One region of the Hydrogenophaga sp. L76 genome, then DNA from elsewhere that is predicted to be linked to it. Evidence: predicted binding sites of a transcription regulator. Region 1 holds the regulator's gene; each other region holds the start of a gene.
What was found. Region 1 encodes LexA, which represses DNA repair genes until DNA is damaged. Its sites were predicted from a motif close to ACTGTATNNNNATACAGT; they were not measured.
Positions count from the first base shown of each region.

Region 2: the regulator LexA is predicted to act here: its motif matches at 1,441-1,458, upstream of AC23D4_RS09875 (PA0069 family radical SAM protein).
Region 3: the regulator LexA is predicted to act here: its motif matches at 1,894-1,911, upstream of AC23D4_RS05850 (DNA topoisomerase IV subunit B).

Region 1 covers NZ_CM172807.1:744,397-747,668, reverse strand. The annotation lists gene AC23D4_RS03525 (hypothetical protein) at 1-350, opposite strand, end outside; gene AC23D4_RS03520 (asparaginase) at 354-1,322, opposite strand; gene lexA (transcriptional repressor LexA) at 1,460-2,146, shown strand; gene AC23D4_RS03510 (hypothetical protein) at 2,281-2,661, shown strand; gene AC23D4_RS03505 (D-2-hydroxyacid dehydrogenase family protein) at 2,744-3,272, shown strand, end outside.
Region 2 covers NZ_CM172807.1:2,070,466-2,073,737, forward strand. The annotation lists partial or broken gene AC23D4_RS09865 (DUF1653 domain-containing protein) at 1-90, shown strand, start outside; gene AC23D4_RS09870 (oxidoreductase-like domain-containing protein) at 142-327, shown strand; gene AC23D4_RS09875 (PA0069 family radical SAM protein) at 324-1,418, opposite strand; gene AC23D4_RS09880 (hypothetical protein) at 1,601-2,377, opposite strand; gene AC23D4_RS09885 (YDG domain-containing protein) at 2,417-3,272, opposite strand, start outside.
Region 3 covers NZ_CM172807.1:1,223,985-1,227,256, reverse strand. The annotation lists gene AC23D4_RS05865 (class I SAM-dependent methyltransferase) at 1-411, opposite strand, end outside; gene AC23D4_RS05860 (hypothetical protein) at 411-539, opposite strand; gene AC23D4_RS05855 (MFS transporter) at 536-1,777, opposite strand; gene AC23D4_RS05850 (DNA topoisomerase IV subunit B) at 1,944-3,272, shown strand, end outside.

The DNA of each region.
Region 1 (3,272 bases):
GTGCGTGCGGTGCCGTCGAGCCGCTGCAGCGAGCCCCGGGCGTGAAACCAGGCGGCATTGCACGCTGCCAGCAGCAACAACAGCATCTTGGCTGTGAACACCCGATTGCCCAACAGTTCCCCGGCCTGGGTGGAAAACATCAGCAGACCCGAGGCAGCCGCCAGGCAGAAGCCCAGACCCACCAGCGTGAGACTCAGGCGGGCCAACGCAAGCACCGGCAACGCCGCACCCCAGCCGAACACCCGCAGCTCCAGCAAGATCAGGTTGCCCAGCAGCAACGCAATGCCCAGGATGTGCGCCACCTCCAGCATGGGGTAGGCCCAGGGATGGGCACCCAGCGCCTGGAACATGACTCAGTCCTCCAGCAACTCCAGCGCCAGCGCAATACGCGCCTTGACCGGTGTGAGGCTGCGGGCATCCGACAACAACTGCCCCGGATGCGTCAACAAAGGCCCATGCGCACAACGGCTGGTTCGAACCACACGCACGCCCTTGGCCTGCGCTTCCAGCAACGCGGCCTCCAGCGCATGGTGCACCGTGCCGTTCCCAGTACCGGCCACCACGATGCCTCGCACGGCTGGGCCTGGAGCTGCATCGCTACAGGACAACAGGGCGCGCACCAGCGTGCCATCGGCGTCGGCGTGGCTGGTGAGCACGACCACCGGCGGCAAAGCCTGAGCCGACTGGATGCGCTGCAATGCAACCGGGTCCCAGAACCCGGTTTCAGAGGCCAATGGCCAGGGTCGGAACAGCCTAACCCGGCCTTCTTCCACGCAACCCAGCGGTCCGGCATCACCCGAGTCGAACGCATCCACCCGGTAAGTGTGCACCTTGCTCACGTCGGCCGCGCTGTGGATCTGCCCCGCGCACACCAACACGACGCCTTGCGCCCCGGGATGGCTGGCCACAGCCAGCGCGTCGACCAGATTCTGTGGCCCGTCCGGCACCAGCGCCGTGGCCGGTCGCATCGCGCAGGTGAACACCACCGGCTTGGCCGGTCGCAGCACGGTTTGCAGGAAGAACGCGGTCTCTTCGATGGTGTCGGTGCCGTGCGTGATCACGACCGCGTCCACCTCGGGCCGGCTGAGGTGAAAGGCCAGCCGGGTGGCCAGTTGCTGCCAGAGTGCAAAGCCCATGTCCTTGCTGTCCACCTGGGCCACCTGCTCCACTTCCAGCGGCAATCCCGCCATGGACGGAATCGATGCCAGCAGGTCCTCAACACGGACCTGACCCGCCACGTACCCGACGCCATCCCCGGGTCGGATGGCCCGGCCGGCGATGGTGCCACCCGTGCCCAGAATGACGCACCGCCGGGTTTCCATTGCATCTGCCACTTGCCAAGTCTCCAAAACTGGTTAAAAATACAGCCACTGGATAAGAAAACAGCTTGTTGATCTGACCAGTCCCGGTCGCGAGTCTCACCAGAGTGAGTTCCTCCCCGCATCTTCACGAGGTCCCCATGATCGAGTCGCCGCTTTACCCGCCCAAGCTCACCGCCCGCCAGCAACAGATTCTGGAACTCATCCAGAGTGCCATTGCCCGCACCGGTTCTCCGCCAACGCGTGCGGAAATCGCCCATGAGCTGGGTTTCAAGTCCGCCAACGCAGCCGAAGAACATCTGCAGGCCCTGGCGCGCAAGGGCGCCATCGAGCTGGTGAGCGGCACCTCGCGCGGTATCCGCCTGCGCAACGAAGACCTCCAATCCATCAACGAGTCGCGGGGGCGCCAGCTTACACTGCCGCTGCCCAGCCTGTCGCAGCTGATGCTGCCCCTGATCGGGCGTGTGGCCGCCGGCTCGCCCATCCTGGCCCAGGAACACGTGGAGCAGACTTACCACGTCGAGCGCAGCCTGTTCCAGCGCACGCCCGACTACCTGCTCAAGGTGCGCGGCATGTCCATGCGGGACGTCGGCATCATGGACGGTGACCTGCTCGCCGTGCAATCCACCAAGGAAGCCAAAAACGGCCAGATCGTGGTGGCCCGCCTGGGCGACGACGTGACCGTCAAGCGCTTCATGCGGCGCCAGCATCTGATCGAACTGCATGCAGAGAACCCGGACTACAAGACCATCGTCGTCGAACCGGGAGAGCCCTTTGAAATCGAAGGCCTGGCGGTGGGGCTCATCCGCAACAGCTTCCAGCTCTGACCCTTCGGGTCTGCGTCGCCTCAGCAGGTGGCGGGCGTTTGGTCTGGTGCGTGATACACGCGCACCAGGCACATCCCTGCGCTGGCGACTTCATCCGCAATCCTGCCTGTGTTCAACCCCTTTTGGAGTTTCGCATGGGAATCCGCTTCAACACCAACACCTGGCGCGCGCCGCTGCTGCTCATCGACAGCTGGCTGCCTCCCTCATTTGAACGGGTGGGCGCCGCTCGCTCGCTTCCGAAAATCCTGCACCGCTTTGTCCGTGCCGGCTGGTTGACCCTTTCCCCAAAGAGCCCTGCGGACAGCCGCACGGGCGTCATCACCGGGCACCGGGTCACCAACCATGCCATGGTCCGAGCCTGCCATGTGCGGGTGCTGAGGACCATGGACACTTCAGGCAGTCCGCGCGCCGATGGGCGGCTGGTGATCTCCGGTCGCATCAACGATGTGTGCGCAGAGCTTGAACGCCTGGCGGCACTGGAACTCCAGTCGGAGCCCCCGCAACTGCGCGCCTGAACCCACCCGGCTGTGCCGCACGGCCGGGAACAACCAGCCGCGACAAATGGATCGCGGTGGTCCTGCGGGCACAATAGAGGCCATGAATATTGTGATCCTTGACGACTACCAGGATGTGGTCAGAAAACTGCCCTGTGCCAGCAAACTGGCACCCTATCCCGCCAAGGTTTTCACCAACACCGTCAAGGGCGTGGGCCAGCTTTCGGTCCGGCTGCGCGATACCGATGTGCTGGTTCTGATCCGCGAGCGCACCCAGATCACGCGGCAGCTTGTTGAAAAGCTGCCGCGCCTCAAACTGATCGTGCAGACGGGCCGCGTCGGGCCCCACATCGACGTCAATGCCTGCACCGAGCGCGGCATTGCGGTGGCTGAAGGCGTCAGTTCACCGATCGCCGCCGCTGAACTGACCTGGGCGCTGATCATGTCGTCCATGCGCCGGATTCCACAATACGTGGCCAGCCTCAAACACGGTGCCTGGCAACAGTCCGGGCTGAAGGCGGCATCGATGCCGGCCAACTTTGGGCTGGGCATGGTGCTGAGTGGCAAAGTGCTGGGCATCTGGAGCTACGGTCGCATCGGCAAGCTGGTCGCGTCCTATGGCCGCGCTTTCG
Region 2 (3,272 bases), 1.3 Mb from region 1:
CTGGCGAAGGGAGGGCTGTGGGTGCGACCGGCGGCGATGTTCAATCAATCGGGCGTGTTCGACGGCCAGGAGCAGCCCCGCTTCGTGCGCCACGAACCGGCCGCCGTGCCGCTGGGCGACCTGCCCACGGCGCACGCGCTGATGGCCCACCTGCGCGGCCTGGCGCAGCGCCGCGGCATCGACCTCGACACCGCCTTGCGCCCGCCACCGCCCGAGCCCACGACCTGCTGCGGGCGCGGCTGCAACGGCTGCGTGTGGGAGGGGTACTACGAAGCGCTGCACCACTGGCGGGTGGACACGCTGGCGCTGCTGGCCGCAGCCGCCTAAAACAGATCGCCCTGCCCGCGGAGGGCCGCGGGCCGGAAGAGGCTCGTGTCCAGCGGCTCGCGGTCGCGGTTGAAGCCGAGCCGGTCGCAGGTCTTGACGAAGCGCTGGCGCAGCAGGTCGGCCCAGAGGCCCTGGCCCTTCATGCGGGTGGCGAAGTCGGCGTCGTAGTCCTTGCCGCCGCGCAGGTCCTGCATGCGCGCCATCACACGCGCGGCGCGGTCCGGATAGTGTTGCGCCAGCCACTGGCGGAACATGTCGCTCAGCTCCCAGGGCAGGCGCAGCACCTGGTAGAACGCACGCCGCGCACCCGCTTCGTAAGCGGCTTCGAGCACACGTTCCATGTCGTCGTTGATGAACGGGATCTGCGGCGACACGCTCACGCCCGTGGGCACACCCGCCTCGGCCAGCGTGCGCAGGGTGCGCAGGCGCCGGTGCGGCGCGGCCGCGCGCGGCTCCAGGATGCGCGCGAGCTGCGCATCCAGCGTGGTGATGGTCACGTACACCGCGGCCAGGCGCTGCTGCCCCATGGGCGCGAGCAGGTCGATGTCGCGCTCCACGCCGCTGCCCTTGGTCACCATCGCCAGCGGGTGGCGCGCGGTGTGCAGCACTTCGAGCACCTCGCGCGTCAGCCGCAGCTCGCGTTCGACGGGCTGGTAGGCGTCGGTCACGGTGCCGATGGCCAGCAGGTCGGGCGCATAGGCCTGTCGCAGCAGTTCGTCGCGCAGCACGGCGGCGATGTTGCGCTTGGCGATGATCCTGGTCTCGAAATCCAGCCCCGGCGAGAGGTTCAGGTAGCTGTGGGTGGGTCGGGCGTAGCAGTAGACGCAGCCATGCTCGCAGCCGCGGTAGGGGTTGAGGCCGAGGGTGAAGCCGATGTCGGGCGAGTCGTTTCGGGTGATGGCGCTGCGGGCGTCTTCGAACGTAACCTGCGTGGCCGGCGCGGCGGCTTCTTCGCCCGCGACGGCCGCATCGTCCAGCGTGCCCCAGCCATCGTCGAACGCCGCCCGCAGATCGCGCTCGAAGCGGTGCGGCTGGCGGTGGGCGATGCCGCGGCCCTTGATGGCGTGCAGGGGAATGAGGATGTCGGGCATGGCGGGACGCTGGAAGAAAACCACTGGATGGATATCCAGACTTTAGCGTCAACGCCCTGAAAAGACCACCCCACCCGATCCACCGCAAGCCAGGCGGGAGCGCGTGGAGCCCGCAGCGGGCGCGGGGCCGGGCCACTCTGCAGGCTCCCGGCTGCGCGGCAGTCCACCGGTGCTGGCGGGGCCTAACGTTCGGCCTGCAGGCTGGCCGCTTCCTCGACGTCGTAGGACCCGAACACTTCACGGGCCGAGCGGGTTTCGGGCAGCACATACACAATGCCGTCCGTTCCGGTAAAGGCCGGACTCAGCACCTTGTCGTAGAACTTGACGGGAAGGTTGATGCAACCATAGGAAATCCGGCGCTCGGCCGGTGACGAACTGGCCAGCCTTTCGACGCGGCGTTCCCTGGCATTGCCTGTGGCCACACGGTGCATGGAGATGGCCGTGTCGTAGTCCACCCAGAGCATTTCATCGCCCTTCATGTTTTTGTCCAGGTTCGCCACAAAACGGCCTGCCGGCGTGGTGCGTTCCTCCGGGCGAATGGTGGACATCTTTTTGGTTCCAATGCCGGGAACCGAGTGATCGCCGATGGCCAGTCCGAGCAGCACGGAAGACGCGCCACTCAGCTTCCCCTGGGCATCGAACACGAAGACCTTGGCCTCCCGCTTGTCCACGATGACAAATGGCTTGTTGCGGTTGTCGCCCGAATCCACCACCCAGTGGGCCACGTGCCGGGCTTCCGTGGAGGCTTTGGCCTGCGCAAAGTGGGCGCGTCTTGGGCTCTTCCCCACCGCTGCGGTTGGCGTTGGCGTGACCGCCGGGACAGCCTGGCCTTCAGCGGACCGCCCCGACAATGCCGACCCCGACCCGGTGCCAGGCCCATGCGCAGCATCGTGCGATGCGTGCGCCTGGGTGCTGATCAGTCCAGCGGCCAGCAAGCCCAGGAAAATTTCGCGGATCATGAGCGCCGTTCTGTCACAGGTTTTCCCACAACCGCCATTTCAGTTGCGTTCCGGCCTGGGCTTGCGCACGGGCGGCTGGTACACCTCGGGCGGCGTTTCGACAGGCACCACAACAGGCACGGAGACCGGTGGGGGTGGGGGAGGAGGTGGTGCGACCACGACCAGCATCGAAGGCGGCAAGGGCGCTGGCGACAGCACCGTGAGAACGTATTCGGGACGGTCGACGGCGGGTGGTGTGGACGGCGTCCACACGGGAGGAAACGGCCCGAGGTCCTGGGTCGGCGCTGTCGGTGATGCCACCACCGGAGGTACCACCGGAGCCACCACGACCGGAGGCGTCACCACGGGTGGCCTCACGGGAGGCCTCACCACCGGCGGAGTCACGGGAGGCGTGTCCGGAGGAATCACAGTCTCCGCGGTGATGTTGGCGGTCGTCCTGGCCACAGTGCCACTGCAGCAGGGAACGGCAAAGGCGTACAGGCCGGCATCAACACCGCTCAGGCTGTAGCCGGTCCAGGTGATGGGCTTGTCCGTTCCCACGTCGGGGTTGTCGAAATTGGCCGTGCTGCCGGAACCTGCCAGCAGCGTCACACCGTCAGGGTTTCCCATCAAAAACGGAGAGAGTGTCGCCGTGGTGGTTCCGTCGAAGACTTTGTCCTCACCCTGGGCGAACACCAGCATTTGCTGGGTGGGTGCGGCACCGATGATGTCGGGAGAAAAATCGGTCGGCGCATCGTACGTGACCGGGTTGTAAATGATGGTCGTCGGCGCAATGGTGACCGTCGCCGGCTGACTGAACGTCACCGTACCGCCGCCAACACCCGGACCGCTCGCACCATACCCGGCACTCAGCACCAGGCCCAGCGGCAGGCCCAGACTCTGACTGGGAACGATG
Region 3 (3,272 bases), 480 kb from region 1:
ACGCAGCAACTCGCCGGGCTGCAACAGGAAATCGGGCCGCGAGGGCTTGCCCACGGTTTCATTGCCGGCGGCAAAGGTTTCATAGAGCAGCACGCCACCCGGCGCCACGCTGTCGACGATTTGAGGCAGCAGGGGGCGCCAGAGGTAGTTGGTTACCACCACCGCGTCGAACTGTTCGTCCGCAAAGGGCCAGGGGCCGCTCTCGATGTCGGCTTCGACGGCACGACCGAGCCTTGCCACCGCCGCAATGGCCTCGGCAGAGCGGTCGACACCGGTGACCGTGTGGCCCCGCTCCGCAAACCAGCGCAGGTGGCGCCCATGCCCGCAGGCCACGTCTAGCACCCTGCCGCCGGGCGGCACGAGATGCGACCAGCGGCTGATCCAGGCAGAAGGCGCTTCGGTGCCGTGCATCAGAAACAGCTCCAGAGCTGGTCCGCCAGGTTCACCAGGAAATCCGGCCGGTTGTAGAGCGCGAGCGTGGCCAGCAGGGCCAGCGCCACGCCGGCCCATACAAATGCCTTGACCACCAGGGGCTTCACGCGGCCGCTCCCACGCGCTGCGGACCGCGGGTGATGGGCGACTCGCGCACGGGCAGATTGACCAGCGCGGCGAACACGCCCAGCGCGATCGAGATGTACCAGACGATGTTGTAACTCCCGGTCCGGTCGTACAGCACGCCGCCCAGCCAGACGCCCATGAAACTGCCGATCTGGTGGCTGAAGAACACGAAGCCGCCGAGCATGGAGAGGTGTGCCACACCGAAAATCTGCGCCACCACCGCGTTGGTCGGCGGAATGGTGGACAGCCAGAGTACGCCCATGACGGCGGAAAACACATACACGCTGGCAGGCGACAGCGGCACGATCAGGAAGACGCTGATCGCCACCGCACGCGCCAGGTAAATGAAGGCCAGGATATGGCGCTTGGGCATGTGCTGGCCCAGGGCACCTGCGGCGTAGGTGCCGATCACGTTGAACAGGCCGATCAGCGCCAGCGCATAGCTCGCCACCTGGGGCGACAGACCGTTGTCTTTCAGGTAGCTCGGCATGTGCACACCGATGAACACCACCTGGAAGCCGCAGACGAAATAGCCCGCCATCAGCAGCTGGAAGCTGCGGTATTTGAAGGCCTCGCGCAGCGCCTGGAGAATGGTCTGTTCGCGCTTGGGCGCCACGCCACCCACAAAACCCGGCTCGCGCAAAAACAGCGCCAGCGGCATGATCAGCAGCACCGCTGCGCCCAGGAACAGCAGCGCCTCCTGCCAGCCGAACGCGCTGATGAGCCAGCCTTCGACCGGCACCATGAGGAACTGGCCGAACGAGCCGGCCGCGGCCGCCACGCCCATGGCCCAGGAGCGCTTTTCGGCCGGGATCTGGCGCCCGATCACGCCGTAGATCACGGCGTAGGTGGTGCCGGCCTGGGCCGCACCGATCAGCACACCCGCGGTGAGCGCAAAGGTCAGCGGTGTGGGCGAGAGCGCCATGCCGGCCAGACCCAGCGCGTACAGCACGGCACCCACCAGCAGCACGCGGAAGGCGCCAAAGCGGTCGGCCGCCATGCCGGCAAAAATGCCGAACAGGCCCCAGGAGAGGTTCTGGATGGCCAGCGCAAAGGCGAAGTTCTCACGCGTCCAGCCCATTTCCTGGGTGATCGGCAGCAGCCAGAGGCCGAAACCGTGGCGCACGCCCATGGACAGGGTGACGATGGCAGCGCCGCAGGCCAGCACCTGGAACGCAGAAAGACGGGGGGGCGACGCGGCGGCCGGGGAAGAAGTCATCCCGAGACTGTAGCGAATCCGGCCTTTCGGTGGGTGTCACCCCGGCGCGTGGGGTCATGAAATCGGCGGCCATGATTGATGCGCAGCGCGAATCGGTAGAGGTGGCAGGTGTTTGGTCTGTAATTGCATCCAGTGTTTTTGGACGGGGCGCATACAATCCGCCCCCATGGCGACCCAATCCACGAACGAATATTCAGAAGGCTCCATCCGTGTCCTCAAGGGACTGGAGCCGGTGAAACAGCGTCCGGGCATGTACACCCGGACCGACAACCCGCTGCACATCATCCAGGAAGTGCTGGACAACGCGGCCGACGAAGCGCTCGCCGGACACGGCAAAAAGATCAAGGTCACGTTGCACACCGACCACTCGGTGAGCGTGGAAGACGACGGCCGTGGTATCCCCTTCGGCCTGCACCCGGAAGAAAAAGCCCCGGTGGTCGAGCTGGTCTTCACCCGCCTGCACGCCGGGGGCAAGTTCGACAAGGGCAAGGGCGGTGCCTACAGCTTCTCCGGCGGCCTGCACGGCGTGGGTGTGAGCGTGACCAACGCGCTCTCGACACGGCTCGAAGTCACCAGCTACCGCGAAGGCCAGGTGGCCAGGCTCGCGTTTTCCGCGGGCGACGTGATCGAACAGCTGGTGATGACGCCCAAAGGCGAGGGCGACCGCAGGCAGGGCACCACGGTGCGCGCCTGGCCCGATCCGAAGTACTTCGAATCCGCCGCTTTGCCCATGACCGAACTCACCCACCTGCTGCGCAGCAAGGCGGTGCTGATGCCGGGCGTGACGGTGACCCTGGTCAACGAAAAGACCAAGGACACGCAGACCTGGCTCTACAAGGGCGGCCTGCGCGACTACCTGCAGCAGACGCTCAACGGTGATCCGGTGATCCCGCTGTTCGAAGGCGACGGTTTCGCCGATGCCAAAGACGACAACTTCGCCGATGGCGAGGGCGCCTCGTGGTGCGTGGCCTTCACCGAAGACGGCCAGGCCGTGCGCGAAAGTTACGTCAACCTGATCCCCACCAGCGCCGGCGGCACGCACGAAAGCGGTCTGCGCGACGGTCTCTTCCAGGCGGTCAAGGGCTTCATCGAGCTGCACGCGCTCTTGCCCAAAGGCGTGAAGCTGCTGCCCGAAGACGTGTTCGCCCGCGCTTCGTATGTGTTGAGCGCCAAGGTGCTGGACCCGCAGTTCCAGGGCCAGATCAAGGAGCGCCTGAACTCACGCGACGCGGTGCGCCTGGTCGGCAGCTTCGTGCGCCCGGCGCTCGAACTCTGGCTCAACCAGCACGTGGACTACGGCAAGAAACTCGCCGAACTCGCCATCAAGGCCGCGCAGTTCCGCCAGAAAGCCGGCCAGAAGGTCGAAAAACGCAAGGGATCGGGCGTGGCTGTGCTGCCCGGCAAGCTGACCGACTGCGAAAGCAGGGACCTGGCGCACAACGAGGTGTTCCTGGTCGAGGGCGACTCGGCCGGTGGCAGCGCCAAGATGGGCCGC